Regions from separate parts of the Agrobacterium sp. 5Ca50 genome, predicted to be linked through region 1. Evidence: riboswitches for the same ligand, from Rfam matches in the RefSeq annotation. Region 1 holds a riboswitch; each other region holds the start of a gene.
The links. A riboswitch is a leader RNA that binds a small molecule or an ion and turns the genes downstream of it on or off. The one in region 1 is predicted to bind cobalamin.
Positions count from the first base shown of each region.

Region 2: it holds a riboswitch for cobalamin, as region 1 does, so the genes downstream of both, nrdH (glutaredoxin-like protein NrdH) here and ACZ5FM_RS03100 (CbtB domain-containing protein) in region 1, are expected to answer to the same signal.
Region 3: it holds a riboswitch for cobalamin, as region 1 does, so the genes downstream of both, bluB (5,6-dimethylbenzimidazole synthase) here and ACZ5FM_RS03100 (CbtB domain-containing protein) in region 1, are expected to answer to the same signal.
Region 4: it holds a riboswitch for cobalamin, as region 1 does, so the genes downstream of both, ACZ5FM_RS07230 ((2Fe-2S) ferredoxin domain-containing protein) here and ACZ5FM_RS03100 (CbtB domain-containing protein) in region 1, are expected to answer to the same signal.

Region 1 covers NZ_AP026438.1:645,157-652,373, forward strand. Annotated here, with positions in the region: gene ACZ5FM_RS03090 (bifunctional diguanylate cyclase/phosphodiesterase) at 1-686, shown strand, start outside; gene ACZ5FM_RS03095 (methyl-accepting chemotaxis protein) at 801-2,567, opposite strand; cobalamin riboswitch at 2,739-2,995, shown strand; gene ACZ5FM_RS03100 (CbtB domain-containing protein) at 3,168-3,350, shown strand; gene ACZ5FM_RS03105 (CbtA family protein) at 3,362-4,087, shown strand; gene ACZ5FM_RS03110 (hypothetical protein) at 4,084-4,410, shown strand; gene ACZ5FM_RS03115 (type 1 glutamine amidotransferase family protein) at 4,417-4,983, opposite strand; gene ACZ5FM_RS03120 (GNAT family N-acetyltransferase) at 5,015-5,503, opposite strand; gene ACZ5FM_RS03125 (MerR family transcriptional regulator) at 5,740-6,153, opposite strand; gene ACZ5FM_RS03130 (hypothetical protein) at 6,215-6,712, opposite strand; gene dmeR (Ni(II)/Co(II)-sensing transcriptional repressor DmeR) at 6,865-7,137, shown strand; gene dmeF (CDF family Co(II)/Ni(II) efflux transporter DmeF) at 7,154-7,217, shown strand, end outside.
Region 2 covers NZ_AP026438.1:378,981-386,197, reverse strand. Annotated here, with positions in the region: gene nrdF (class 1b ribonucleoside-diphosphate reductase subunit beta) at 1-41, opposite strand, end outside; gene nrdE (class 1b ribonucleoside-diphosphate reductase subunit alpha) at 60-2,213, opposite strand; gene nrdI (class Ib ribonucleoside-diphosphate reductase assembly flavoprotein NrdI) at 2,183-2,599, opposite strand; gene nrdH (glutaredoxin-like protein NrdH) at 2,612-2,833, opposite strand; cobalamin riboswitch at 3,082-3,299, opposite strand; tRNA gene ACZ5FM_RS01810 (tRNA-His) at 3,858-3,934, opposite strand; gene ACZ5FM_RS01805 (ATP-binding protein) at 4,246-7,217, shown strand, end outside.
Region 3 covers NZ_AP026438.1:1,213,309-1,220,525, reverse strand. Annotated here, with positions in the region: gene ACZ5FM_RS05805 (NADP-dependent malic enzyme) at 1-2,042, shown strand, start outside; gene ACZ5FM_RS05800 (DUF2865 domain-containing protein) at 2,221-3,303, shown strand; gene bluB (5,6-dimethylbenzimidazole synthase) at 3,338-4,024, opposite strand; cobalamin riboswitch at 4,104-4,288, opposite strand; gene ACZ5FM_RS05790 (TolB family protein) at 4,329-5,159, opposite strand; gene ACZ5FM_RS05785 (glyoxalase superfamily protein) at 5,342-5,719, shown strand; gene ACZ5FM_RS05780 (NAD+ synthase) at 5,857-7,217, opposite strand, start outside.
Region 4 covers NZ_AP026438.1:1,491,987-1,499,203, reverse strand. Annotated here, with positions in the region: gene ACZ5FM_RS07255 (TetR/AcrR family transcriptional regulator) at 1-492, opposite strand, end outside; gene ACZ5FM_RS07250 (cytochrome b) at 694-1,179, opposite strand; gene ACZ5FM_RS07245 (ABC transporter permease) at 1,295-2,083, opposite strand; gene ACZ5FM_RS07240 (ABC transporter permease) at 2,080-2,997, opposite strand; gene ACZ5FM_RS07235 (ABC transporter substrate-binding protein) at 3,000-4,496, opposite strand; gene ACZ5FM_RS07230 ((2Fe-2S) ferredoxin domain-containing protein) at 4,511-5,335, opposite strand; cobalamin riboswitch at 5,430-5,621, opposite strand; gene ACZ5FM_RS07225 (GNAT family N-acetyltransferase) at 5,811-6,440, opposite strand; gene ACZ5FM_RS07220 (helix-turn-helix domain-containing protein) at 6,493-7,050, opposite strand; gene ACZ5FM_RS07215 (DMT family transporter) at 7,076-7,217, shown strand, end outside.

The DNA.
Region 1 (7,217 bases):
CCGATGAGGTCACCGGCTACGAAGTGCTACTGCGCTGGCTGCATCCGGAAAGAGGTCTCGTTTCACCAGTCGATTTCATTCCGATTGCAGAAGAATGTGGTGCGATCTCGGCGATTGGCGAATGGGTGCTGCAACAAGCCTGCCGTGAGGCCGCAGATTGGGACATCCCGCATAAGATTGCGGTCAATCTGTCCCCATTGCAATTGAACAATGTCATACTGGTCGAGAAGGTCCGGGAAATCCTGCTGGACACTGGCCTGCCTGCTGCGCGTCTTGAGCTTGAAGTCACCGAAAGCGCCATCATTGGCGACAAGGCGCGCGCACTGCATATCCTGCGCCAGATCAAGGCGATGGGCGTAACCATTGCGATTGATGACTTCGGCACCGGTTATTCGTCGCTTGAAACACTGCGTTCCTTCCCGTTCGACAAGATCAAGCTCGACAAGAGCTTCGTACATGAACTGGAAAGCCGACAGTCCAAGGCTTTCGTCCGGGCGATTGTTGCACTCGGCAAAAGCCTCGATGTGGCGGTGCTGGCTGAAGGTGTCGAGACTCGCGAACAGTTGCAGGTGCTTTTGTCGGAAGGATGCGACGAAGTTCAAGGCTTCCTATTCGGTCGCCCCGCAACACGCGAACAGCTGTCTGCTTCCACGCCTCTTCTTTTTGGTATCGGCAAAGCTGTGTGAGTTGATACCAAAAACGACTGCCCGTCTCGTGAGAAACGGGCAGTCCAAAATTCCGCAATATCAATGATGTACGGACGGATGAACAAAGGCAAGGAGCAATCCTTGCCTTTGTTGTTACGACGCCTTGGCCAGTCCCTTGGTGGCGGACTTTGGCTGGTAGATGGTGTTTTTCCCGTAACCGCGATCTTCGGGTCCAAGCTTGGACGCATCCGAGCCCGGCTCACGCTGCCATTTGCGGCGGTTAAGCTTGAAGCGCTTGACGAGATGTTCAAGTTCACCTGCACCTTCGGCCAATGCTTCGGAAATGGCGCTCATGCTGCTGACCATCGCTGCATTCTGCTGGGTCATCTGATCGAGTGAGCCGATTGCCGAATTGATCTCTGACAGCTTCGTGGATTGTTCAGAGGAGCCAATCGCGATGGCCTCGACATTGCTTTCGATGCTTTGCACAAAGCCCTGAATGTTCTTGAGTGCATCACCTGTCTTGCCAACCAGTCTGACGCCTTCATTGACCTCATTGGTCGAGTTCTTGATCAGGCCGGATATTTCCTTGGCGGCGGAGGCTGAACGCTGGGCAAGCTCACGCACCTCCTGCGCGACGACCGCAAAACCTTTGCCTGCTTCACCGGCGCGGGCAGCCTCAACACCGGCGTTGAGGGCAAGCAAATTGGTCTGGAAGGCGATTTCATCGATGACGCCAATGATCTTGGAAATCTCGCGTGATGCGGTTTCAATGCGCGCCATGGCATCAACCGTTGCATCAACTACCTGCACGGAATCGACAGCTGCAATGCGCGCGTCCTGAACCAGCTTGCGGGCCTCGGCTGTGCGGCCCGTGGATTCGCGAACCGTTTCGGTAATCTGCTCAAGGGCTGCGGAAGTTTCCTCGAGAGCAGCCGCCTGCTGCTCGGAGCGGGTGGCAATGCCACTCGCACTGGCGCGCATCTCGCCGCTTTTACTGGACAGCATGGCCGTTTCGGTCAGCACCTGCTCAAGGGTTTCCTGGAACTTTGCCAGCGACTGGTTGAAGTCGTGTCGCAGGTGGTCGAATTCAGGAACGAAGGGGTCGTCGATTGTCAGACGAATATTGCATTCCGCCAGACGTTCGAGACCAGCGCCCACTTCCTGAAGTGCCCGTACGCGACCAGAGACGTCGGTGGCAAACTTCACAACCTTGATGACCTTGCCTTCATCATTGAGGATTGGGTTGTAGGTCGCCTGAATGAAGATGGCACTGCCATCCTTGGTAATGCGCTTGAACTCGTCGGCATAAAATTCACCGGCAGCCAGACGTGGCCAGAACCCGGCATATTCATTGGAGGCAACATAGTCGGCCTCACAGAACATCTTGTGGTGGCGTCCCTTGATCTCTTGGAGGCTGTAACCCAGCGCCGAGCAGAAGTTTTCATTGGCGGTCAGGATCGTGCCATCCGGCTTGAACTCGATGACGGCCTGTGCGCGCGACAGCGCGGAAATCTTGCCCTTGCTTTCCACGCTCTCCTGCTTGGCGGCAGTAATGTCGGTGGCGATCTTCACCACCTTGACTACCTTGCCGCCGCGGATAATCGGGTTATAGCTGGCCTGGATCCAGATTTCTTCACCGCTCTTCGTCAGGCGGCGGAACTGGCGTTGCTCATACTGGCCGGAAGCGAGGCCCTTCCAGAACGTCGTGTAGTCTGCTGCGGCAGCGTCTTCTGCGCGCATGAACATTCTGTGATGACGGCCTTTGATCTCATCGAGTCGGTAACCGAGCGTCGCGCAGAAATTTTCGTTGGCGTCGAGCACCATGCCGTCGGGTGTAAAAGATATGATGGCCTGCGATCGGCTGAATGCAGACAGGATAGCCGCGGCTTCCGTGCTGAAAATGCGATCAAACCCCATAACTCCACCTGTCAAACTTGGTTAATGTCTATAACTATTCACTGGCAAATTTTAGTTAAAACTTTGATTAGATTTCCGCATTTTCAGCTCTAACGGTACAATCACCTTGTCACGCAGCGACACTGATTGCCCGATTGAAACGTCGCCCATTGACTCAAACCGTGCCGCGCCGGATAACAAAGATGTGATGGTTCCTTGCCGGGTTTTCCGGCGGGATGAAAAGGGAACACGATAGGGAATTGTCCTCATTCGTGGCTGCCCCCGCAACTGTGAACGGAGAGCCTGAAAACAAAGAGCCACTGGTCTGGCGCATCGATATGAAATCATAGTGATTTTGCACTATCGATGCGAAAAAACAGACAGACCGGGAAGGTGTTTTCAGGTTACGACCCGTGAGCCAGGAGACCTGCCATCGCGAGAGTGTCCATGCCGGCGGGGTGTCCGGAATTTGCGCGGTTTTGCGGAAATGCTTCGGCGGTTTCCTCTTTCTTCGTGTGCTTCCCCGTGGTGACGGATGTCGATTGCGGATCCGCGTGTCCATTGCATACGCTGCCGGTTCCGTTTTTGAGACTGCGTATGCATTGAGCGAGAGGGTTCACCATGTCTGTCCAAAACAACGCCGCCACGCAGGCGGTATCTGTCAAATCTGCCAGCGCAGTCCAGTCGCTTCTGGCCGTGTTCTGCGGCCTGTTCATCATCGGTTTTGTCGGCTTTTCGCATATCGAGGCCGTGCATAATGCCGCGCATGATACGCGCCATGTCAACGCCTTTCCCTGCCACTGAGGGAGAGCGGCATGTCGTCTTTTCGTAATATCGTTTTTACATCCGTTTTGGTGGGGCTGATCTGCGGACTTGCCGTCAGCCTCATGCAATATGTCGGCACCACACCGTTGATCCTGCATGCCGAGACATTCGAATCGGCTGGCGGTGAGGCCGGGCATAATCATGACGCAGCACCGGCAACCGGTGAAGCGGCTGCGTCTGCTGGCCACGCTCATGACGAAGAAGCCTGGGGACCGGCGGATGGTTTTGAGCGGAATGCCTACACGGCTGCTGCCAATATTCTGACGGCAATCGGTTATGCACTGGTTCTGACCGGCCTCATCTCACTGCGGGGCAGCAATATTGGCTGGCGTGAAGGTCTGTTCTGGGGGCTTGGCGGCTTTGCGGCCGTGGCTCTGGCACCGATGGTCGGTCTGCCGCCTGAATTGCCGGGAAGCCCGGCTGGTGAACTGGCCGCGCGTCAGGCCTGGTGGATTGGCACTGCGGTAGCAACAGCAGGTGGTTTAGCGCTTTTGGCTTTCCGTCGTGAGCCATGGGCTGCGGTTCTCGCCATCGTGCTGATCGCTGCGCCGCATGTCATTGGTGCGCCGTTGCCGCCGGAAGGCGAACATGCTTTGGCACCACTGCCACTGGAGCGTCGTTTCATCATCCTTGCCACACTCACCAGCTTTGTTTTCTGGGTGTTGCTAGGTGCCTTGAGCGGCACGCTCCTCAAGCGCTTTGAAGCGGCCAAGTGAACACCGGTTCTGCCGAATGGAGCGTGGCGCTTGATGCGCTGCGCTTTTCTGTTACCGGGCATGGCGGGCCTTGCGCCGTGCACCGCCTTGCTTTCAAGGCATTGCTTGGTGCATCACCGGATAGCGAGGCCTGCCTTGCCTGTTTTGCCGAGCATCAGGCTGCGTTTGAAGCCGCCGCCCTCGACAAGATCAAGCGACAAAATCTGGCGGCGGATAAAAGCCTTCATCTGAACAGTCGGGATATTCGTCGCGCATTGGGTAACGATATCGCGTCGGGTCCACAGCGTGTTTGCCGGGTTCTCGACCGCGATGTTGCCAGCTGAGTTATCTCAGCGGTGCTCGGCAGCAAACGCCTTGATTTCTGATTCTGCTTCCGGTCCCCACAGGTCAAGCGCCTTGAGGATCTCGGTGGTAAAACTGACCGGCGCGGTTCCCGCTGCCGTGATAACGCCTTGGTCGCGCACCGCCTGGGGCTGGTCGCGATAATAATCGGCACCCGAATAGGCTGGATAGGCGCGGTGTGAGGCAAGTGAGTTGCCAGTATGGGCAACGTCATTCAAAATGCCGGTGCCGGCCAGCATGCTGGCGGCCGCGCAAATGCCGGCGACCACACGTCCCTCCCGCCGGAACCGCTGCACCATTTCCGTGAAGTCCGGCGCGCTGCCACGCTCCCAACTCAGGCCACCGGGAACAATCAGTGCATCGATCAAGGCCGGATCAAGTGCACCATAGGCCACATCGGGCATGACTTTCAGGCCACCCATTGACGTTACGGGCGAACCATCCGGTGACGCAATGATGATCTCGGCACCCAGATAGCTGCGCGCCACCGCACTGAACAGGGCGCTTTCCCAATCGGCGAACTCGGGCGTCAATGCAATTGCAATACGGGTCATTGTCTTTGTCCTTGCTGACAGCAATCCAACGTTACGCAATAGCCTGCATGTAGCGCATGCCGGTGACCGGACGCGGTGTGAAGTCCATGTTTTCGTAGAAACGATGTGCAGCAACATTACCGGTGGCGGCGCTGACGGAAAGGTAGTCGCAGCCGCAACGCTTGGCGACATCGCGTGCACGCGATACCAGATGCTGGCCAGTACCGTGACCGCGATGACCGTCACGGACGTAGAGGTGGTGCAGTTCCATGCCGCGCCGCGCTTCCTGCGCTCTGTAGAGCGGAACGAGAATGGCGTAGCCGATCAACTCGTCGCCAGCTTCGGCAACAAGTGCGGTAATCCACGGAATAGGGCTGAACAGGTCGAGTTCCAGCTTTTCCGGCGTCATCACCGATGCGTCGCCGTGATGTTTGGCAAGCAAAGCGATCATTTCGTTGAGCTGTGGCAGGTCAGCCTTGCGTGCGCCACGAATGGTTACAACGGCGGGGCGTGGAAGGGTAATGGCACTGTCTTCGGTCATTTTTCGGTCCTTCGGGTTTTTTGAGGTGCCATCAGGACGTTTGAAAAACAACAAAGCCGCCTGACGGCGGCTTGTTGACATTATGATCTGTCGAGCCGCCCTTTACAGGTAGGCCCAAAAATACGTGCAGGAGATTGGTGCGCGATTGTTGATCATGGGCGACTAGATGCTCCTGAATCACAAGATTGTCAATCGGGATTTTTGCAGATGTTTCGTTTCAGTAAGGCCGACTGAAATTAATGCTCACTTTCGCACAGCTTATGGTCCGAAAGCGCCCGAATGACATAGCAATCTTCTATGGAATGTCCGTCGCAATGCGAGACGATCCGCTCCAGTTCCTGCTCCAGTTTTTTCAGCTTGGCAATTTTCTCGCGCACGGCGACGAGATGATCAGCTGCGATCCTGTCAGCACCCTCACAGGGCTGTTGCCGATGGTGGCTGAGGCGGATCAACTCACGGATGGCATCAATGTTGAGACCGAGATCGCGTGCATGACGAATAAAGGCCAGCCGTTCCAGATCGGCCTTTTCATACCGGCGCTGATTGCCTTCGGATCGCTCTGCCGCCTCAATCAGCCCCATCTGTTCATAATAACGGATGGTCGGAACCTTGACTCCCGTTCGCTTGGAAAGATCACCGATGGAAAGCATGTCCCGCTCCTCAAACCTATAGCTCTAGAAGACCTAAGGTTTTTCGCGGGATATTTCAATGTCAAACAGCGTCCACCTCGAGCGACTGTTCAGCATCGCTGTTGCCGGATTGGGTATTATCGACATCAAGCGATTGCTTGATTGCCGCTTTGATCTTTTCCTCAATGGCCAGACGTTCGTCTGCTGGCAGAGCGGCAAATTCTTCTTCGGAAAGACCCAGTTGTTCCAGTAGTTTGGCGCGGATCATTTCGCCCGGCGTCAATTGTGACCATTCCTGCAATTCGGCCAAAAGACGATCACTGGATGATGTATCAACTGCATCGCCTGACATGGTGGTGGCTTCAGACTGGAGTTGTTCGATGTCCCAAAGGGAAGATGCGAGAGACGCGTAGCTATTGACGCTGCTTGCGGCATCCTCGCGGCCACGCGAACCGGATTTTTCCTCGTCTGGTGTGAATGTTGCTCCCGATGTAACCGGCGAGAAGCTGTCTTCGCTTTTCGCGTCCCGTATTCTCGAACGCATCGGATAATAACTTTCCATATTTGAAATGGTCGTCATTGTGATTCTTCCTTCGGGAACCGTGATGACCAACATCTACGAGCCGAAACATTCGCGAGGGCTGCGTCGGCATGGTTCTGCACTTCGAAGTGCGCCTTTTTAGTTTCACAGAGTTATAGTATACCCCCCTATATTATATCTAGGAGCACCTCATGTCTCACACCGTTCGTGACAAGGAAAAGCTGCTGGCTCGTGTTCGTCGTCTCAAGGGGCAGATGGAGGCGGTCGAGCGTGGGTTGGAGGCAGAGAAGCCCTGCGGCGAAATCTTGCAACTGTTGGCCTCAGTGCGCGGCGCACTGTCCGGACTGACGGGCGAGATCATGCACGACCATCTGCATGAACATGTTGTGCATGCGGAAAGCCATGCTGAGCGTGAAAAGGCCGCCGATGAACTGGCGCAGGTCCTCAAAACCTATATTCGATGAGCGAAAGGTAACGGCCATGGCTGTTGATGGAAACTTTGCGGACAATGCACGACATGAGCACGTGTTTCTGGGCCGCGACC
Region 2 (7,217 bases), 270 kb from region 1:
ATTGCACGCAGACGGCTGGCCGTCTTGATTTGCATGTTCATGTTGCTTGTCCCTCAAATTTACAGCGTACAGGAAACGCAGCCCTGAACCTGCGTGCCTTCCAGCGCCATCTGGCGCAACCGAATGTAATAAATGGTCTTGATGCCCTGCTTCCACGCATAGATCTGGGCGCGATTGATATCGCGGGTGGTGGCGGTGTCGCGGAAGAACAGTGTCAGCGACAGTCCCTGATCGACATGTTGCGTGGCCGCGGCATAGGTATCGATGATCTTTTCAGGACCGATCTCATAGGCATCCTGATAATATTCAAGATTGTCATTGGTCAGATAGGCTGCGGGATAATAGACGCGGCCAATCTTGCCTTCCTTGCGGATCTCGATTTTCGAGACAATCGGATGGATCGATGACGTCGAGTGGTTGATGTAGGAGATCGAGCCGGTTGGCGGCACGGCCTGCAGGTTCTGGTTATAGAGTCCAGATGTCATGACCGCTTCTTTCAATTCCTGCCAGTCGTCCTGGGTCGGAATGTGAATACCGGCCTTTTCAAACAGTTCCTGAACCCTCTCAGTCGCAGGCGTCCATTCGCGCTGTGTGTATTTGTCGAAATATTCGCCGGACGCATATTTGGAGTTTTCAAAGCCCTTGAAGCTTTCACCAAGTTCCGTAGCCAGCCGGTTCGATGCGCGGACTGCGTGGTAAGCCACAGTGTAGAAATAGATATTGGTAAAATCGACGCCTTCTGGTGAACCATAATAAATGCGCTCGCGGGCGAGATAACCGTGCAAGTTCATCTGGCCGAGACCAATCGCGTGGCTTTCCTCATTGCCCTTTGCGACCGATGGCACGGATAAGATATGGCTCATCTGCGAAACGGCGGTCAAAGCGCGAATTGCAGTCTCGATGGTGGCGCCAAAATCTGCAGAGTCCATCGCGGCAGCAATATTCAAAGAACCGAGATTGCAGGAAATATCCTTGCCCATATGGCTGTAGGAAAGGTCATCATTAAAGACACTTGCGTCGCTGACCTGCAGGATTTCGGAGCACAGATTGCTCATGGTGATACGACCGGCAACAGGGTTTTCCCGGTTCACCGTATCCTCGAACATGATGTATGGATAACCGCTCTCGAACTGGATTTCTGCAATGATCTGGAAGAACTCGCGCGCCTTGATCTTCTTCTTGCGAATGCGGCTGTCGGCAACCATTTCGCGGTATTTTTCAGTCACCGAAATCTCGGTAAACGGCACACCGTAAACCCGCTCCACGTCATAAGGCGAGAAGAGGTACATATCCTCGTTGTTCTTTGCCAGCTCAAAGGTGATGTCGGGAATGACCACGCCGAGCGACAGGGTCTTGATGCGGATTTTTTCATCGGCATTTTCGCGCTTGGTGTCGAGAAACCGCATGATGTCAGGGTGGTGCGCATGCAGATAAACCGCCCCTGCCCCCTGGCGTGCGCCGAGCTGATTGGCATAGGAAAATGCGTCTTCCAGCAGTTTCATCACCGGAATGACCCCGGATGACTGGTTTTCGATGTTCTTGATCGGTGCGCCCATTTCGCGGACGTTGGTCAGGGACAGGGCGACACCGCCGCCACGCTTGGACAATTGCAGGGCGGAATTGATGGAGCGGCCAATGCTTTCCATGTTGTCTTCGATGCGCAACAGGAAGCAAGACACCAGCTCGCCGCGTTGCTTTTTACCGGCATTGAGAAATGTCGGCGTTGCCGGCTGGAAACGACCGGAAATCACCTCATTCATCAGGTCGCGGGCCAGCTGCTCATTACCGCGCGCCAGCGTCAGCGCCACCATGCAGATACGATCTTCGTAGCGCTCAAGGTAACGCTTGCCGTCAAAGGTTTTCAGCGTGTAGCTGGTGTAATATTTGAACGCACCCAGGAAGGTCGGGAAGCGGAATTTACGCGCATAGGCTTCGTCGAAAAGATCACGCACGAAATTGAAGGAATACTGGTCCAGAACCTCCTGTTCGTAATAGCCTTCCAGGACCAGATAATCGAGCTTTTCCCGCAGGTTATGGAAAAAGACCGTGTTCTGGTTGACGTGTTGCAGAAAATATTGCCGTGCCGCCAGCTTGTCCTTGTCGAGCTGGATTTTGCCATCCTCATCATAGAGGTTCAGCATCGCGTTCAGCGCGTGATAATCCAGCGCCGTTTCACCCGCCTTTAGTGGGCGCTCGAGTGTTGTGACGTCCAAAATCGTTCCAATCCATGTTTGGCTTTCGCAACATCTTCCCCGGTACCCAACAGCTCGAATTTGTAGAGAAAGGGCACGTCGCATTTGTGGGATATGATGTCACCGGCAAGGCAGTAGGCCTCGCCGAAATTGGTGTTTCCAGCGGCGATAACACCGCGAATTAAGCTTCGATTTTCCGTAGAGTTCAAAAACTGGATAACCGGTTTCGGCACCGCACCTTTTGCGCCGCCACCACCATAGGTCGGCACGACGAGCACATAGGGTTCTGTCACCAGCGGCGGGACCTGATCTGCCGCAACTGGTAGGCGCAGCGCCCGAAACCCCAGCTTTTCAACAAAACGGCGGGTGTTTTCCGATGTCGATGAATAATAGACTATCAGCCCCATGCCGATCGTCCGTCACGACAGCGTGCTGATCATATCCGGCCTGAAACCGGCCCAATGGGTGTCACCCGCCACAACAACCGGCACCTGACGGTAACCGAGATTCTGCACATGCATCAGCGCCTGATCATCAACGGAAACATCGATGACATTGTACGCAATACCCTGTCGCTCGAGAGCGCGTGTCGTGGCCGTGCACTGTACGCATGCAGGTTTGCTGTAGACGGTGATATTCATGACGTTCCTCGTTGGTCGATAAAATTGGGCAAGCGGATGCATTCGGTTACGTCTTGACGACAAAACCGTTGGTTCTTAAAATTCTCGGGGGTCTGAAATCACATCAGATTAAATACCGCGCGCGCGTCATGACGAACGGAACACGTATTTCATACAGCATGCTTTCACCCCGAAGCTTTGGCAGGGGTCAAATGTGCGCATGCCAAGCTATGCCTGGGATAACACGCACCCTTCGGACACCCCGCCCGTGGATTGTCTTGTTCGAGGCAGGTCTCCTGGCTCGCGGGTCACGGCATCATACCCAGTCTTCCCAAAGCACACATGCTTCAGTGACGGAATTAAGTAGACGCTATCCGCTTACAGTTGCGGGGGCAGCTATGGCATCGCCTGACTACGCTGGCTCACCATATTCCCATCTTAGCTTCCATGTCTTGCGACCGGAAGAACCTAGAACGCTACATATAGTAGTTATTGCGCGCGATTCGTCAATCAACCACAAGCCCGAAAACTGCTTTCCTCACAACAGAATGCATTCGTTTGATGGAGAGCGTGTGACGGAACGTTTGTCGGCCTGCATTGCGGGCCTTTCCCCCATGCTGCACCACTCGCTATATCGAGGCAATGAATGATGCTTTGCTGTGGGACCGTGCGTAAAAACTGTATGAAAATACTGGGCTTCTCACACATCAGGATGTTCTGATTTGCGACATTCTGCTGTGGCTTGACCTCATCTGTCGCATTTTCAGTCTCGCCAAAGTGATTGCCTGAACGACAAACAGATGCAGTTAGAATGTTGAGATAAAATCGCGTTTAAGCGAATCAATGTGCTGCTTTAGGCGTAGTGCGCCACAAGTCGCGTTTCAAAGCCGGTGATTTCGATCTGAACACACAAACCGGGCGCACCGGACGCAAATTTGCGAAAACTCCAGAAAGCGGTCACATGGTGAGAAACCATAGCAGACAGGGCAACCGGGGCTTTTTACATCCCTAGCGTCTTACAACTGTCTGAATTTATGTGGAAAAATGGTACGGTTGAGTGGAGTTGAACCACCGACCTCAGGTGCCACAAACCTGCGCTCTAACCAACTGAGCTACAACCGCACACGACCGGCCGCAAGGCCGCTATGGGGGTCACATACGGGGTGTTTTCCGTTTTTGCAAGACCCTTTGAACTTTTTACAAAAAAAGACGTGGAATAGCAAATGCCGATCATTGACCGCAGGCCCACCAACAACCAAACTTCTGGCAATTAACTCTGTTTGCCAATTCCCTGCTGGTGATTATGGACCGCCGCGCGCTGGGAAGTTATTTAATATTCTGTTAACATGCCCTGTACGCATTAATGCTTGGCTTTTCATGAGGAAAAGCGACAGAAACATGCTGGGGTCAGCAGTACCAGAATAGGTTTCGAGATGCCCGCCGTTCAATATCCTTTCATAGATATAGCTGTTCATGAGCGTGTGCGTGACCGTTTTGGCCGGGGCGAAGCCCTCGTGTTGTTTTCTGTCGATCTCGAACATGTCCTGTGGGCAAACGGTCGCGGCGCCTCGCTGTTCGGCACGCCTTCAATCTATGATTTTGTGGATCATGGCCCGAAGCCGCAGGATATCACCTTCCGACAGATTTCGATGGCGGCGAGCAAGCTATCCGCCGTTGGCGATTCCCAGTTTTTTACCGCGCGTATTGCCGCGGGTTTCAGAACCTTTCCGGTGAAGGCAATCGTCGAACTGATCGAGGTCGATAACAATACCCAGGCCATTCTTTTTGCATCGCCCGTTGATGTGCAACAACCGTCGGCGCAGGACTGTGCAAATCGCATGATCGAAGGTTTCAGCGATCCCGACATTCATTTGGCGGTGCTGGATGAGAGTGGGCTGATCCTTGCTGCGTCGGATAATTTTCGCAATCTCGGCATCACGCCTAATACCGTAAAAACGCTGACAACAATGACCCAGCATCAAGCCGGGCATCTGGTTAAGCGCCCTATTCCAACCGGCAAGGGTTATTTGCCAGCTGCGACCGGCCAGCTTAGCCAGACACCGATCATGAACCTGTTGTTTGTGGTGGAAACTGCAATCGGGACACTCGACCCGGTTTTCGACGGCAGTGAGCAAGACGATGTCGCTCTGGCAGCGCCCGTGGCAGCTGTAGAGGTGACAGAACAGGTTATTGAACCAGCTGAAAACAAATTCGAGACACTGATCAACGATATCGCCACCATTGAAGATCTGCCGCAGCAGGACGAAGAGTTTGATGCGTCGGAAGCACTTGATGCGCAGGCGTCGCTGATCTTCTCTGACGTTGAAGCGCCTGAACGGGCTGAGGCTGAGGCTGAGGCTGAGGCTGAGGCTGAGGCTGAGGCTGAGGCTGAGGAAAACATTGATGTTGCAGAGGAAGAAGTACAGCGCTCTGTTACCGAAAATTATGATGAGCGCTCCAAGGACCTCGACTTTCCTGTTTTTGACGACATCGAACCAGTTACCGTCGCGGATGTAGCTGTAGAAACTGTTTTAGAAACAGAAGCTGTGGCCGAAGAAATTGAACAGGCTGACGACGCACCATCTGCGGCGGCGGGCACATTCATATTCAACCCATCGGCCCGGGCTTCGCGGTTTGTCTGGAAAATCGATGCGAATGGTTGCTTCAGTTCGATCTCGCACGAATTTGCCGAAGCGGTCGGACCGCGCTCTGCCGCTGTCGAGGGCATGTCCTTTGCGGATGTTTCGAGCCTGCTGAACCTCGACAAGGACGGCAAGATTACCGAACTGCTCAGCAAACGTGACACATGGTCCGGCAAAACGATTTTCTGGCCGGTCGAAGGCACATCACTTGTTGTGCCGATCGATCTGGCAGCCCTGCCGACCTATACGCGCACCCGCGAGTTTGACGGTTTTCGCGGTTTCGGCATCGTGAGATTGGCCGATGCCGTTGAAGACCCGCATGCTATCGGCCTGACACTTGCCGAAACCGATATCGCTCCTTTGGTAGACGTGGTCGACACGACGCTGCCAGAGGCCGAGACTATTCTGCCTCAGGAAGAGCCACAGGCAGACGAGGCGCCAGTCGCCGAGGTCGAAGACCATGAGCCGGAAGCCGAACTGACCGACGAGCCGGTTATCGTCGCGGAGGAGCAGAGCGAAGCAGAACGCGGAAAGCCTGCCGCTTTGCAGCCGCCGCACGAAGAAGTTCCTGTGCTTCGGATCAGCGAAACCCCAAATCGACGTTTCTCGGACAAGATCATTCAGCTGGAAGAACATCGTTCCCGTGGGCGCGATGGCTTGAGCCCCGGCGAACAGGCTGCATTCCGTGAAATTGCGCGCCAGTTGACGCCCAAGGACGAATTGGAACCTGCGCCGGTGTCCGAGCCTCTGTCACCCGTGCAAGAGGTTGAGCTGGAAAGCCCGGTTGCTGATGTCTCGGACGTTTCTGAAGAGATCGCTGTTGAAGCGCCCATCTCGCTCACTGACGAGCTGACACCGGCAGAAGAAGAAATCACAGCCACGTCAGAGGCTGACGCACCGGAAGCGCCTGAGGTTACCGACGTAGAACCTGAGATCACCGAGGTGGAACACGAAGCGCCATCTGCCCGTGAGGTCGGTACATTGACGGAAGAAACCGTTGATGCGCTGCCGCTGGCGCTGCTCATCCACACAGGCGACGACCTTATTCACGCCAACCCGGATTTCCTGCGTCTGACTGGCTATAGCTCTGTTGAGGAACTGGCTTCGGTTGGTGGCATTGACGCGCTGCTGCAAAGACAGGATCTGGAGAATATCGGCGAAGGCAGCGGCGGCATGGTTGCCGTAAGTGCCGAAAACGATCTGATTCCCGTCAATGCCCGCCTGCAGTCCATTCGCTGGAATGGCGCCGCCGCACTGATGTTGTCGCTGGTGCCGGTCCACAAGGTCGTGGAGCCAGCCCCTGTCACTCCAGTGGCCGAGGTGATCGAAGCTCCTGCGAACACCCTTGCGGTCGAGACATTGCAGGGTGAAGTCGATGAGTTGCACTCGATCCTCGAAACGGCAACTGATGGCATCGTCATCCTGGACGAGGAAGGCACCATACGCTCCCTCAACAGGTCTGCCAGCGCCTTGTTCAATTACGACAATGGCGAGATCAGCGGCAAACCCTTCGTTGTTCTGTTTGCGCATGAAAGCCAGAAGGCCGTTCTCGATTATCTTTCGGGCCTGTCGAACAATGGTGTCGCCAGTGTTCTGAACGACGGCCGTGACGTTATCGGCCGCGAAGCAAGCGGTGGTTTCCTGCCGCTGTTCATGACCATTGGGCGGCTCAAGTCTTCCAGAGGGTTCTGCGCGGTCATCCGCGACATTACCCAGTGGAAACGTACCGAAGAAGAATTGCGCAATGCAAAGCGTGTGGCGGA
Region 3 (7,217 bases), 570 kb from region 1:
TTGGCCTCGGCAATATCGGTCCGCTGGCCTCCAAGCCAGTGATGGAAGGTAAAGCCGTCCTGTTCAAGAAATTCGCCGGCATCGACGTTTTCGACATCGAAATTGACGCGCCCGGCATCAACGACATGGTCTCGACCATCTCGGCGCTGGAGCCGACCTTTGGCGGCATCAACCTTGAAGACATCAAGGCGCCTGAATGTTTCGAAGTAGAGCGCCAACTGCGCGAAAAGATGAACATTCCTGTCTTCCATGACGACCAGCATGGCACCGCGATCATCGTGGCTGCCGCCGTGATGAACGGTCTGGAACTGGCCGGCAAGTCGCTTGGCAATGTCAAGATCGTCACGTCAGGCGCCGGTGCGGCAGCTCTTGCCTGCCTTAACCTGCTTGTGTCGCTGGGCGCCAAGAAGGAAAACATCTGGGTTCACGACATTGAAGGCCTCGTTTATGACGGCCGCAATACCCTGATGGACGAGTGGAAAGAAATCTACGCCCAGAAGAGCGACAAGCGCGTTCTGGCCGAATCCATCGATGGCGCAGATGTCTTCCTCGGCCTGTCGGCGGCTGGCGTCCTGAAGCCTGAACTTCTCGTACAGATGGCTGAAAAGCCGCTTATTCTGGCGCTTGCCAACCCGAACCCGGAAATCATGCCGGAAGTTGCGCGTGCAGCCCGTCCTGATGCGATGATCTGCACCGGCCGTTCCGACTTCCCGAACCAGGTGAACAACGTTCTCTGCTTCCCATACATTTTCCGCGGCGCGCTGGATTGTGGTGCAACCACTATCAACGAAGAAATGAAGATGGCGGCCGTCAAGGCAATTGCCGAACTGGCGCGTGAAGAAATCTCGGAAGTGGCTGCGAAAGCCTATTCCGGTGACACGCCGCTGTTTGGACCGACCTACCTCATTCCATCGCCATTCGACCCGCGCCTTATCCTGCGCATTGCACCGGCCGTTGCCCGTGCGGCGGCAGCCAGCGGCGTTGCATCGCGTCCGATCACCGATTTCGACGCCTATCTAGACCAGTTGAACCGTTTCGTCTGGCGCTCCGGCTTTGTGATGAAGCCAATCTTTGCCGCTGCGAAATCGGCTGAGAAGAAGCGCATCATCTTCTCGGAAGGTGAAGACGAGCGCGTGCTGCGTGCAGCCCAGGTTCTGCTGGAAGAAGGCACCGGCGTACCGATCCTGATTGGTCGTCCACAGATCATCGAATCCCGCCTCAAGCGTTTCGGTCTGCGCATTCGTCCACATGCGGACTTTGCCGTGGTCAATCCGGAAGACGATCCACGTTACCGCGAATATGTCGATGATTACTTCGCGCTGGTTGGACGCATGGGTATCAACCCGGAAGCTGCCCGCACCATCGTTCGTACCAACACCACCGTTATTGGTGCGCTGTCGGTCAAGCGTGGTGAAGCAGACGCGCTGATCTGCGGTCTTGAAGGCCGTTTTGACCGTCACCTGCGTGACGTCAACCAGATCATTGGCAAGAAAAAGGACGTGCGTGCATTCTCGGGCCTCAGCCTGATCATCTCGCAGCGTGGCGCAACCTTCTTCACCGATACGTTTGTGACCTACAATCCAACCGCAGAAGAAGTTGCTGAAAGCACCATTCTGGCCGCTCAGGAAATCCGCCGCTTTGGTATTACGCCAAAGGCCGCGCTGATCAGCCACTCCAACTTCGGTTCGCGTGATTCGGAAAGCGCCCGCAAGATGCGTGACGCCTTGCAGATCGTTCGTGACACCGCACCAGATCTCGAAGTCGACGGCGAAATGCAGGGTGGTTCTGCCCTGACGGAAAGCCTGCGCAAGCGTGCGATGCCTGACAGCACGTTGTCTGGCGAAGCAAACCTGCTGGTGTTCCCGAACCTTGACGCGGCGAATATTTCGCTCGGTCTGGTCCGCACCATGACGGATGCGCTGCATGTTGGCCCGATCCTGCTCGGCACCGCCCTGCCCGCACATATTCTGTCGCCAACCGTGACATCGCGCGGCGTGGTCAACATGGCAGCCCTGGCTGTCGTGGAAGCCTCGCATCCGTAATGGTGCCCTAAAGCTGCGTTAACGCAGTTTTGAATTGCCGATTGCCGCAACTGCCTCATTTATATGATAACAATCTGATGAATGAGGCGCTTGCGGCATATCTTTTTCCATCCTTTTTGTTTGGATGTCCGCAGACGCGAAGCCGAAAACGCAACCACATCGGAAGCGGAACATACAGGTGACAGCTTTGAAACTGCGCAATTTTACAATGCTGTTTTTGCCGGTATTGATCGGTAGCTTTCCTGCCGTGTCCTTTGCCGCCTCGGTGTGTGATGACCTGCGTCAGGAATTGCGCGCACCGGCCCAGATTATTGGCAACACTGCCGAAGTGCGCCATTTTGCCAGCGCCTTGACCCGCCAGAACATCATCATCCGCAAAATCCGCAATGATCTGAGGGCCTATGGCTGCTCGAGCGGCAGCATTGTCGTTTACGGTGGTGAAAATGCCCAGCTGTGCGACCAGATTGAAGATGCGCTTTATGACGCCGAGGCGGAGCGTGACGAACTGCTTGTCAGCCGCGACCAGATGATAGCGCAGCAACGTAATCGCGGCGTTGACCGCGACCGTGTCATGGCAGCACTTGATGCCAATGGCTGCTTTGACGAGCGCCCGCAGTCTGCGGCCGCTAGCCCGAATGATCAGACCCAGGAATTTGCCCCACCCGGCATGATCGAGGTGGACCCGAACCGCCAGCCGGTGTTCACACCGCCAATGCAGGGCGGCCTTAGAACCCTGTGCGTACGCACGTGCGACGGCGCGTTCTTCCCGATTTCGTCCAATGCCTCACCGCTTGATTTTCGCCGTCAGGCCGCGACCTGTGAGCAAATGTGCCCCGGTTCTGAGACCGAGCTTTATTACCACTCCCTGCAAGGTCAGGAGAGTGCGGACATGGTTTCTGCCGAGACCGGCAAACCATACAAGGATCTGCCGACCGCCTTTGCCTATCGCAACACGTCAGCAGACACCCGCTCGCCGTCCTGCGGCTGCAACATGGCGTCTTATTTCGACCAGATGAAAAAACAGGAAGAGGCCAACCAGTCAAAACCCGCAGAACCCTATTCCGGCGTTACCGATATCAAGACGCCGAATGGCGAAAAGAAGCAGGCAGAACAACCGGTTGCCGCAGCTCCTGCCGAGCGCGACTATGATCCCAAAGATAGCAAAGTTCGGGTCGTCGGACCACAATTTCTGCCCGAGGAAACCAGCCGGATCGATCTGCACAATCCGGCTCTGCAAGGTGCACAACCGCAGCAGCAGTGATGCACGACGCCTTTCCTCACACGCGCCAATAGATTTAGCGACGGCCCCACCGATCGTGGAACACCAGATCTTCCAGCGGCAGTCTTTTGGCCCAGCCCTTCACGGCCAGTTCCGGCTCTCGGTAGAGTTCGGTCACAAAACCCAGACATAACCAGGCAACGATTTCGATATGGTCGGGTATGCCGAGAATGCGGCGTATGTCTGCATCATGGAAGATACTGACCCAACCGACGCCCACCCCTTCGGCACGGGCTGCAAGCCATAGGTTTTGGATGGCGCAGACCGTGGAATAGACATCCATACGTGGATTGTGGGTGCGTCCCAGAACAACAGTGCCACCACGGGTCGGATCGCAGGTCACGCAGATGCTGAGGGGCGCGGTTCGAATGCCCTCGAGCTTGAGGCTACGATAAAGGCTCTGCCTGTCATCTTCGAACAGCAGCGCCGCCTCCTCACTGGCACGGGCGAAAGCCTGCCAGGCGGCATCACGCACCGTCTGATCCCTGATCAGTGTGAAGTTCCACGGCTGCATGAAACCGACCGAGGGCGCGGCGTGAGCGGCAGCCAGCAGCCGCTGCACCAGATCATCCGGCAATGGATGGCTTTCAAACTCATTGCGCACATCACGGCGCGTCTCAATGGCCCGGTAAACGGCTGCCTTGTCATCACAGGAAAAAGCCCCGGCCGCGTGGCGGGCTTCAGAAAACGGATCGTCCTGCATCGTTAATCCCCAACAATGCCTATCGCCGGCAGATCCCGCAGAACCCACCAGGCAAACAACCATCCCGCCGTCCATACGGGCTGGTCTATGATGTCGGGCCGGTCTTCTGGCTTGGCATCGTCCTTCCGCTGCCGCCTTCCCGGAACATCCAGTGGCGATTGGTGCAGCAGATGTCCGCCTTACAGCGTTGGGCACGCTCCGGTCTTGCACCGGATTCCCGATTCTCCCGCACGTCGTGCAGGCACCTGACGGCAGTGCTTATGTCCGCTACATCGCGCAAATGCAAGCACGCGTGCATGTGGCGTCAGGTCGCCGGGAAATACCTGACATAGGCGAACTCATCGCCATCAGGAGACCAGTTGGGCGAGTTCATGGTGCCCTGCCCGCCAAACAGTTCAAACAGCGTCTCGACATTGCCGCCATCGGTATCCATCAACCGCACCCGCACATCGAGGTCACGGGGATGGTCAAAGACATCGGCGTCGTAGGACACGAACACCACCTTGTCGCCTGATGGCGACGGATGTGGAAACCAGTCTCCAAAATTACTGTCGGTTACGCGCTCGACGGATGAGCCATCAGTATTCACACGCCATATCTGCATCAGCCCGGTGCGGCTGGAATTGAAATAGATCCACTGGCCATCGGCGGAGTAATCCGGCCCGTCATTACGGCCCTCACCATGCGTAAGACGTGATTCAACTTCGCTCTCTATGTCCATGGAATATATATCAAAAACCTGATCACGAATGCCGCAGTAAGTGAATGATTTTCCATCCGGTGACCAGCCATGCCAATAGGATGGCAAATTGTGCGTCATCAGCCTTGGCGTGCCGCCGGACGACGGCAGCAGGTAGATTGCGCTCTTGCCAAACTCCACCTTGTCGGAAATGGCATAAAGCGAACCGTCAGGCGAAATGCCATGGTCGTTATTGCACAGGGTCGCAAAACCGGTGTCCACCTTGAGCGGTGTCGGATCACCCGAAAGCGACAAGCGATAGATCAGCCCATCGGCATTGAGCAGCAGATATTGACCATCCGGCGACCAGTTGGGCGCCTCAAACAGCGCCTCGGTCTGCCAGACCACACGCATCTGACGGGTGCGGATGTTGTAGATTTCGATGGAACTGCGCACGCATCCTCCCGGGATTGCTCATCAACAGGATTGAGCGGACATTTCATTTGCCTCGCCCGACACCTTCACATAATGATCCTAGTGCCGCAGGCACCGTCCTGCAAATTCAAATAAGGAGAACAGCAGCGTTTCGGCACCGTCCGTTTACCCTGCCCCGTTTCTCCCAGGTTCGAGGTTCTGCGATGAATTCCATCGCCGATCAAGGCATCCGTATTGGCCGGATTGCCGCCATGCTTCCCGTCAAGGACATTCAAAAGGCCCATGACTTCTATGTCGGTGTTCTCGGCTTCACCAAGGTCTTTGAAAACGGCAATCCCGTCGGTTTCATGATCCTGAAACAGGGCAATGCCGAGCTGCATCTGATCCTGCAGCCGTCACACAAGGCAGCCCCCTTCAACGTTGCTCACATGATGGTGAGTGACGTCGATGCCCTGCATACGCTGTGCAAACAACATGGCCTGCGCATCATCAAGGGTCTGCAGGACAAGGATTACGGCCTGCGCGCCTTTGTTTTTGAAGACCCGGATGGCAACCGCATCGATGTCGGTCAGGTGATTTAGGGACGGGAATGATGTCGCGCCGACGCGCTCCGCTGGATCTCTGTGACAAGCATAGAGACGACGAGAGTCGTGTTGCAGCCATACACGGCAACACAGCATACAAAAACGGCGCGGTTTGATCCGCGCCGCTCTTATCTCTACCGATCTCTGAACCGGTTGGTGATCGGGTAACGGCGATCACGCCCGAAGTTCTTCTTGGTAATCTTCACACCCGGCGCAGACTGGCGGCGCTTGTATTCCGCAAGATAAAGCAGATGCTCGATGCGGTGTACGGTCGTGACGTCATGGCCGCGCGCCACAATGTCATCCACCGACATTTCCTGCTCCACCAGGCATTCTAGGATATCATCCAGCACCGGATATGGTGGCAGTGAATCCTGGTCAGTCTGGTTTGGACGCAGTTCGGCCGATGGCGCCTTGGAAAGGATGTTCGCCGGTATCACCTCACCGGACGGACCAAGCGCGGTTGGCGGCACATGTTCGTTACGCCATTTCGAAATGGCGTAGACCTGCATCTTGTAGAGGTCCTTGATCGGGTTGAAGCCGCCATTCATGTCGCCATAAAGCGTGGCGTAGCCCACCGACATCTCGGACTTGTTGCCGGTCGTCACCACCATGGAGCCAAACTTGTTGGACACCGCCATCAGGATGGTGCCACGCGTGCGGCTTTGCAGGTTTTCTTCGGTAATGCCCTCTTCGGTGCCCTCAAACAGTTCGGCAAGCGACGACAGGAAACCTTCCACCGGTTCGACAATCGGCACAATGTCGTAACGGCAGCCCAGCGCCTTGGCGCAATCGGCAGCGTCTTTCAGCGATTCATCCGACGTATAGCGGTATGGCAGCATGATGCAGCGAACACGCTCTTCACCCAGCGCATCGACCGCAATCGCTGCGCAAATGGCGGAATCGATACCACCGGACAGGCCAAGCACGACGCTCTTGAAGCCGTTCTTGTTGACGTAGTCGCGGAAGCCCAACAGGCAGGCGCGGTAATCCGCTTCCTCGCCCTCGGGGATTTTCGACATCGGGCCGCTGTGGCAGTGCCAGCCGTTTTCGGTGCGCTTCCAGTCGGTGACGGCAAGTGTCGCCTCAAACTGGCTCATCTGAAATGCCAGACTCTTGTCGGCATTCAGTGCAAAACTTGCGCCGTCGAATACCAATTCGTCCTGCCCGCCAAGCTGGTTTGCAAAAATCAGCGGCAGGTTGGTTTCTATAACTTGGCGCAGCGCCACCTGATGGCGCACTTCCACCTTTCCGCGATAGTAGGGCGAACCGTTGGGCACCAGCAGCAATTCAGCACCGGTTTCGGCCAGCGTTTCGCACACGCCCATGTCGTTCCAGATTTCTTCGCAAATCGGGATACCGAGCCTGACACCACGGAAATTGACGGGACCGGGCATTTCGCCGGCCACGAATACACGCTTTTCGTCAAACTCGCCGTAGTTCGGTAGGTCGATCTTGTCGCGCAGCATCAATATCTTGCCGCCGTCCAGCACGG
Region 4 (7,217 bases), 850 kb from region 1:
CATCGTCATCTGGATGAAGGTCGCCGTTTGGTCGACATCGAGACTTTGATCCAGTTCGCCCAGTTTCTGCCCCTCTTCCACGCGTTCTCTAATGCGTTGGTGCAGCAATGAGCCGACCTTTTGCCGACGGGCGTTCAGCGCCTCATCCGTCACGCCGAATTCGCCCACCGAGCCAACGCCCATGCAGCCCAGCGCCCGTTCGCCATCATCATCGGCGACCAAGCCGGCCAGTAAGGCTTCGATGCCTTCAATGGGTGACGCAGGCTGGGTCAACCGTCTGACATGGCCGGAATTGGTGCGGCGCTGATAGGTATCCAGCGCCTCCAGATAAAGTGTGCGTTTGTCACCAAACGCGCCATAAAGACTTTGGCGACCGATGCCCATGGCTTCGCGCAGATCATCGGTCGATGTCGCGGCAAATCCCTTTGCCCAGAACACCCTTAATGCCTTATCCAGCGCCGCGTCGCGGTCGAATTCTCTTGGTCTTGCCATAGGATCAAACTAAGCATTATTGACACATCAGTCAATAATTATTTTTGGGACACTGAATTCTGTCACGGGCAATGATGGCGCGACACTGATCCGGCCGAATGGGCTGGTGGGCTGAAACGTCTTCAGGTGCTCACGAGATTCAGGTTGCGCTGCCGTGCCTAAGTGGGGGCAGCACGGCAGCGCAACCCTGCGCCGATGCACTCAAGACACAGTCATGCGGCGCAAGACGTCAGATTTGAAATAGAAATGCTGGGCAAGAGCGCCTGCGACATGGGCACCAAGCAGCAGCCAGAGCGCTGTTTTCAGCACCTCGGCATGCAGCGTGCCGGCGACATCAATGCCCATGTAATAGGCCATCATGCCTGAAATCGGCATGGCAAATAACAGCGCGTAGAGCAGACCATGCACCAGCCCTGCCAGCCGGTGAATGATGGGCGGTTGGCCACGTGGCTGTGGCGGCACGCCTGATGTGATGCGGATGGCAAGCCGCACCGCAACCAGAAACAGAATGGCAATGCCAACCAGTGCATGGATATTGGCCGCTGATATATCTGACGGCTGTGGCACCTGTCCGTGTTTGACCAAACGGTGCCAGGCATTCATGCCATCCGGCAACAGCAGGTTAAAGGCAACGAGGGCTGCAACACTCCAGTGGAGAAGTTTCTGGACGGTTGAGTAACTGCGCATGGGCGTGTTCCCTGAGGCTGACCTGTTTGTGACAACAGCGATGCCCCAGATGGCTGACACGAAACTGAACGAGTTGCATTGTGGAAAAAATTACACGCGAAAACCTGTGCTGGCATCAGATATGGCGGCGGCGTTTCTGATCCATTTCGGAATTATCGAAGGTCCAGTTCAACACCGAGACCGTGATGGCAATGGCAATGCCCGGCCAGATCATCAACATCGGATGGTCGAAGATGAAGACGCGATATTCAAACAGCATGGAGCCCCAGTCGGGTTTTGATGGGTCTGCGCCAAGGCCGATAAAGGCCAGCGCCGCATAGGCAACGATGGCAAGGCCGGCCTGATTGCCGACATAGGTCAACATCAGCGGCAAGGTGTTGGGCAGCAGGTGGCGGGTTATCATTCTGGCCGGTGACACGCCCAGGCTTCGTGCCGCCAGAATGAAGGGCTGGCCCAGCACCCGTTTGCTGAGCGAATGGGCCAGCAGCGAATGCGGGCCAATGCCTGCCAGCCCCAATGCCACGCCGGCACTGAGCGGTGACAGGCCAAACAGCGCGGCGGCCGTCAGCGCCACGATGAGCGTGGGTACCATGATGAAAAATTCGCAGGCGCGCAGCAGGATGCTTTCACGCCAGCCGCCCAGAATGGCGGCGGTGGTGCCAATTATGCTGCCGACAACAAAACCGATGGAGGCCACGGCAAAGATGACGCAGCCGGTTCTCCAGCCACCGGCCAGAATGCGCGAAAACAGATCCCGCCCCAGATGGTCGGTGCCGAGAATATGCTGGCTGCTGGCACCGGCATGGCGGGCCAGAATATTGACGGCATCCGGATCATGCGGTTGCCAGAGGCCGCCGGTGACGAAAAACAAAGCGATCAGCGCCAGCAACAGATAACGGATCATAGGCGGGCTCGCGGATCGAGATATTCCATGGCAAGGCGTGCGGTCGCATTCATCAGCAGCATCCACAGCGCAATGACCACGACATAGGCCTGCAACACCATCTGGTCACGGGCGGCAATGCTTTGCACGAGAAACTGGCTGATGCCCGGCAGGCCGAACAGGATTTCCATGGTTGCGGTGGAGCCAATGACCCAACCGGCCTCGGAGCGAGCGGCCGACAGCAGCGCGTAAAGCGCGCTGTGGTGGCCGTGGCGCCACAGCGCCTGGCGGGGTGACAGACCCTTGGCCAAAGCGGTGACGTAAAATGGCAGGGTTGCGGTTTGCCTGAGATCATGGCGGTAGACCCGCGCCAGTACGGCTACCGAATGCAGCGCAATCAACACAATTGGCAGGACGATCGATGCCGTGTCATTGGCGAAGGGTCTGATCCACTTCAACTGCACGCCCAGCACCCATAACAGCACCAACCCCGCCCAGAAGGCCGGAACGGCCTGCACGAACACAGACAGGCTGCGGCTGAACCTGTCGACGATGCCGCCGGGTTTGAGCGCAGCAAAAAAGCCAAGCGGCACGGCCAGCAGCATGGCGAGAAAAAGTCCCGACAGGCCCATGAACAGCGAGACCGGCAGGCGCGCGGCAAACTCAGCAAACACCGCCTCGCCGGTGCGGAAGGACCGGCCCCAGTCGCCGACTACGAACCCTTGCAGCCAGTGCAGGTAACGCAGCGGAATTGGCTGATCCAGCCCCCATTCCGCCCGCAAGGCAGCGAATGTTGCCTCTGTTGCCGGCAGGTTCCAGACATGCACGGCAATGGCCACGGGGTCAGACGGCATTGTCGAAATAATCGCGAAGGCGGCGAAGGAAATCGCCGCCAGCCCGATGGCTGATCTGATGCAGGGCCAGATCAGGTTCATGTCTATTTCGCTTCGCCAATATCGGCGCGCAGGACGTGGTAGTCCGAACCCCAGGGCTGATAGTTTTCCAGCCGCTTGGACACACCGACATACCAGACCGGCGAGACAAGGAACGAGGCCGGAACGTCCTCGAACAGCTTGTCCTGCGCATCCAGTGCAATGCTGACGCGGGCATCCGGCTCACCTTCCGACGCGAAGCGGTCGAGAATGGCGTCAAATTCCGGCGAGGCATATTTGGCGTAATTGAGCGAGGCGCCGGTGCGCAGCATCGAGTTGAGGAAGAAGGCCGGGTCACCGCTTGGTGCAGTGTGTTGTGCCCAGAGCGCAATATCGAAATCGCCTGCCGAAGCAACCTGCTGGATGCTTTCGACCACCTGCGTATCAAGCTCCACGCCGACCCTTGCCAGCTGCGCCTTAACGACCGGCAGCATGGTTACGAGGTCAGGACGCTGCGGATAGGTAATGGCCAGCAGGCGCAGCGGCTTGCCGTCCTTTTCACGGGTGCCGTTGGAACCCTTGGTCCAGCCCGCCTCCTCCAGCAGCGCCGCTGCCTTAACCAGATCTGTCACGCGGGGATTTTTTCCGGCAAAGGGAAAATAGGCGGCGTAAGCGGCGGTTGCCGGTTCACCGCCATTGATGGCGGCTGCCAGTTCCGTGCGATCAAAGGCCAGATCAAGCGCCTGGCGCAGTTTGACATCTGCCAGCAGCGGACGGGTGGTGTTGAGGAATGCCAGATATTGATACCCGACCGGGAAAGACTTGATGGTGAGGTCCGGGTTGGTTTTCAGGCGGCTGACGACTTCTGACGGCAGGCCGAAGGCCAGATCAAGTTCGCCGGATTCCAGCGCCAGTGTCATGCTTTGCGCGTCACCAAACTTGCGGAACTCAACCGGAGAACGGTTGTCTGCACCGACAAAATGGGCGTTGGGTGCAAGGGTGATCGATGCATCTGTCTTGAAATCGGCAATGCTGTAAGGGCCGGTAAACAGCGCCTCGCCATTGGGTGCCGGTGTGTAGGCGACCAGTGGCCATTCGGCAAACAGTGCCTGAATGTAGGGAACCGGCTTTTCCGTCGTGACCTTGAGTGTCAGGTCATCGACCGCGGCAAAACTCAGCTTGCCACCGGTGGCAAGCGCCGCCTTGTTGTTGGCGAATGTATTGTCAAATCCGGCGGCCAGAGCCTTGGCGGTGACGGGCGAACCGTCTGAAAAGGCGCGGCCCGGCTGCAGGGTGATTGTCCAGGTCAGCTCATCATTGCGCTCTGCCTTGTCAGCCAGTTCCGGCACCAGCTTGCCATCACGGTCAACGGTAAACAGGTTTTCGCCAACGCCGTGGCTGGTCAGGGCCCAACCGTTGGAACCCTTGGCCGGATCGGTGCCCGAGGTGATGTAGGTTGCGCCAACGCGTAGCGGCTCTGCGGCAAAACCGGCAGCCGCCGTGGACATGACGGCGGTGGCAAGCCAGGTCGCGCCAAGACGCGACAGGAATTTGGGTGACATTTTATCTCCTCGGATCAGTTTTGGGGAATACGCAGCCGCTGCTTGCGGCCTGTGGGATGGTAGGCGTGGGTTTCGACCACATGGTTGCCAAGTTCAGGGCTGCCGAGCAGATGGCCTGCAATGATGTCATCGACCGCCTGTTCGGTAACGCCGCCGTAATAGGTGCCATCGGGAAACACCTGCAGCACCGGCGCCAGATTGCACGGGCCAAGGCAGCTGGATTTGGCCGTCATGGTGCCAGCACCGGTGACGCGCAGTTTCAAACGTTCCTGCTGGTTGCGAAGGTGGTTCCAGATTGTCTCGGCGCCTGCGCTGTTACAGGCACCGCCGGAACAGACGAGAACGCGGTATTTCTGTGCTGGCACCAGCGACCCTTCCTGCGCGACCGCCTTGCCGGACGTGGTTTCCAGCGCCTGCGCCTGTTCCAGAAGCTCGCTCATCAGCGGCAGCATCAGGCCCGCAGAGGCAATATCGCCGGTGATGGAAATTTCCGGCCATGGCTGGGTGGCTGACGCACGCCAGCGCTTCAGCGACTTGACCAACCAGTTGCGGAAACTCGGCTCGACCGGCAGAACCAGCGGCAGAATGGTGATATGGTCAAGCTGCTGTTCCAGCAGGGAAAACAGCCCGTCGCGCAGCGAGGGCGTGCCCTGCTCCGTAAAGGCAAATTGCACGATGTCTCCGGGGCGTGACAGCGCAATATGGTCAGCCAGTTTTTCGGCAAGGCGCTGCATTTCCAGATGTGGAGATGCGGCAAAGGCAGACTTTGCAATGAGAAGAATGGCGCGCCGTGACGGGCGCATGGGTGGGGTTTTCAGGTGTTTTACGTCTTCATTCACTGCCAAAATCTCAAATACAGGAGGCAGCAAAAATGAAGGCATGTCTGGCAGGAAGGCCGCGCACACACTCATTCCTGTGGCACACCCCGACCACGGAATCGTATCTCGTCAGGCAGGTCTCCTGGCTTGCGGGTCAATGCCGTTGTCCGTCTTCCCGGCATTTCTGCCAGTGACATGTTGGACAAACGGCTAACCGCTTACAGTTGCGGGACAGCTTCGGTTTTGCACCGAATTCCCTCTTAGCTTCCACCCAGAGGTGGAAGAACCATGACCCAGACAAGCTACACGTTCAGATATCACTGTCAATGTTACCAAGCCGCGCTTTGGTACGGGCAGTGGATGGACCGACAGATAACATAAGTTACGTTATTACATAACGTGATCGATTATAATGGCAAGGGCATTGGGTGGTGAATGCACAGCAAGCCCCTGCCCCTGGCAAGCGTGTGACAAGGGCAAGGTTGGGTGACTGGTGTTAGGCTTCTTTCTGTTGCGGCTGGATCAGCGGTACATGCGGTGCGGCCGTCAGTGGCAGGTGGCCAGTCAGGCGCGGATCGGCCTGCGTTTCCACCTGAAAAGCATAGGGCCGGAAACCGGAGCGCAGGTAAAAGCCGAGTGCCGAGGGATGGTCCAGCGTGCAGGTGTGCAGGTGCAGGCGTTTGATGTCTCTCTGCCAGGCACGTTTCAGCGTCGCATTCATCAGCGCGCGGCCAAGCCCCTTGCCGGTTACTTCCTCGGTCAGGCCCAGAAACACCAGCTCACATTCATTCGGCTCACGGAAATCAAGTTCCATCAGGCCGATATCCTGCTGGCCATCGCGCAGCACGTAGAGCTCCACATCCTCATGGCCAATGATCGAGGCCAGTTTTTCATCGCTGATGATGAGGCGCGAAAACCACAGCCATTCTGCACCGATCTTTCGGTAAAGCGTGCGATACGCCTCCAGATCTGGCTTTTCCATACGGTCCAGGCGGATGTCACCGACAAAGGACGGTTCTGCCGCTTGCGGATTTTCGGTCATTTCCAGACAGGTGACGACACTGGCAACATGTCCCGGCTGGACGTGCGAATAACCTGATGGCGTGAAGGTCTTTGTGGTGCTCATGATCATGCTCGATATATGCGGAAGGCAGGAATTGGGGTGTTTGGGCTTGCGTTTAGCAAACCACCACGCGGGTAAAATGCAGCACCTCATCGCCGATATTTTCATAGGAATATGGCTGGGCGCTGTCGAAAATGGTGAAGTCCCCGGCTTTGACCACCACGGAACCATCCTGTTTGTTGATGCGCAGGCGACCGGCCGACACGGATATCATTTCATACCAGCCAACCGGGTCCGGCTCTGCCTGATAGGTATCGCCAACATCGATCGACCACGACCACAATTCGGCAAGGCTGCGGGCTGGCGCCGTGCCCAACAGCACGGCAAAACTTTTGCGCGTTGCGCCGCGCCAGGCAATTTCCTCGACCTTGGTGGTGCTGGCGGCGGGATTTGCCACCATGGCCGCAAAACCGACACCCAGCGCACGCGACAGCGAGGCCAGCTTGCTGAGGCTGATATTGGTATCGCCACTTTCGAGATTGCTGATCATGCGACGGCTGAGGCCGGAGGCCTGGGCCAAGGCTTCCTGGCTCATGCCCGCATCAGCACGGTAACGGCGAAGATTGGCGGCCACATGGGCGAGAACATCGGATGGGTCATCTTGACTGTGCATTATATTGCTCATATTGCGTATTATTATGCACACACTTTCGAAATACAAGCTGGTTTTTTCCCGCCAGGAACTGGCGCTGATTGCCATTACCGTGGTCTGGGGCGCGACCTTCCTGATCATTCACACTGCCATGAGCCATACCGGGCCGTTGTTTTTTGTCGGACTGC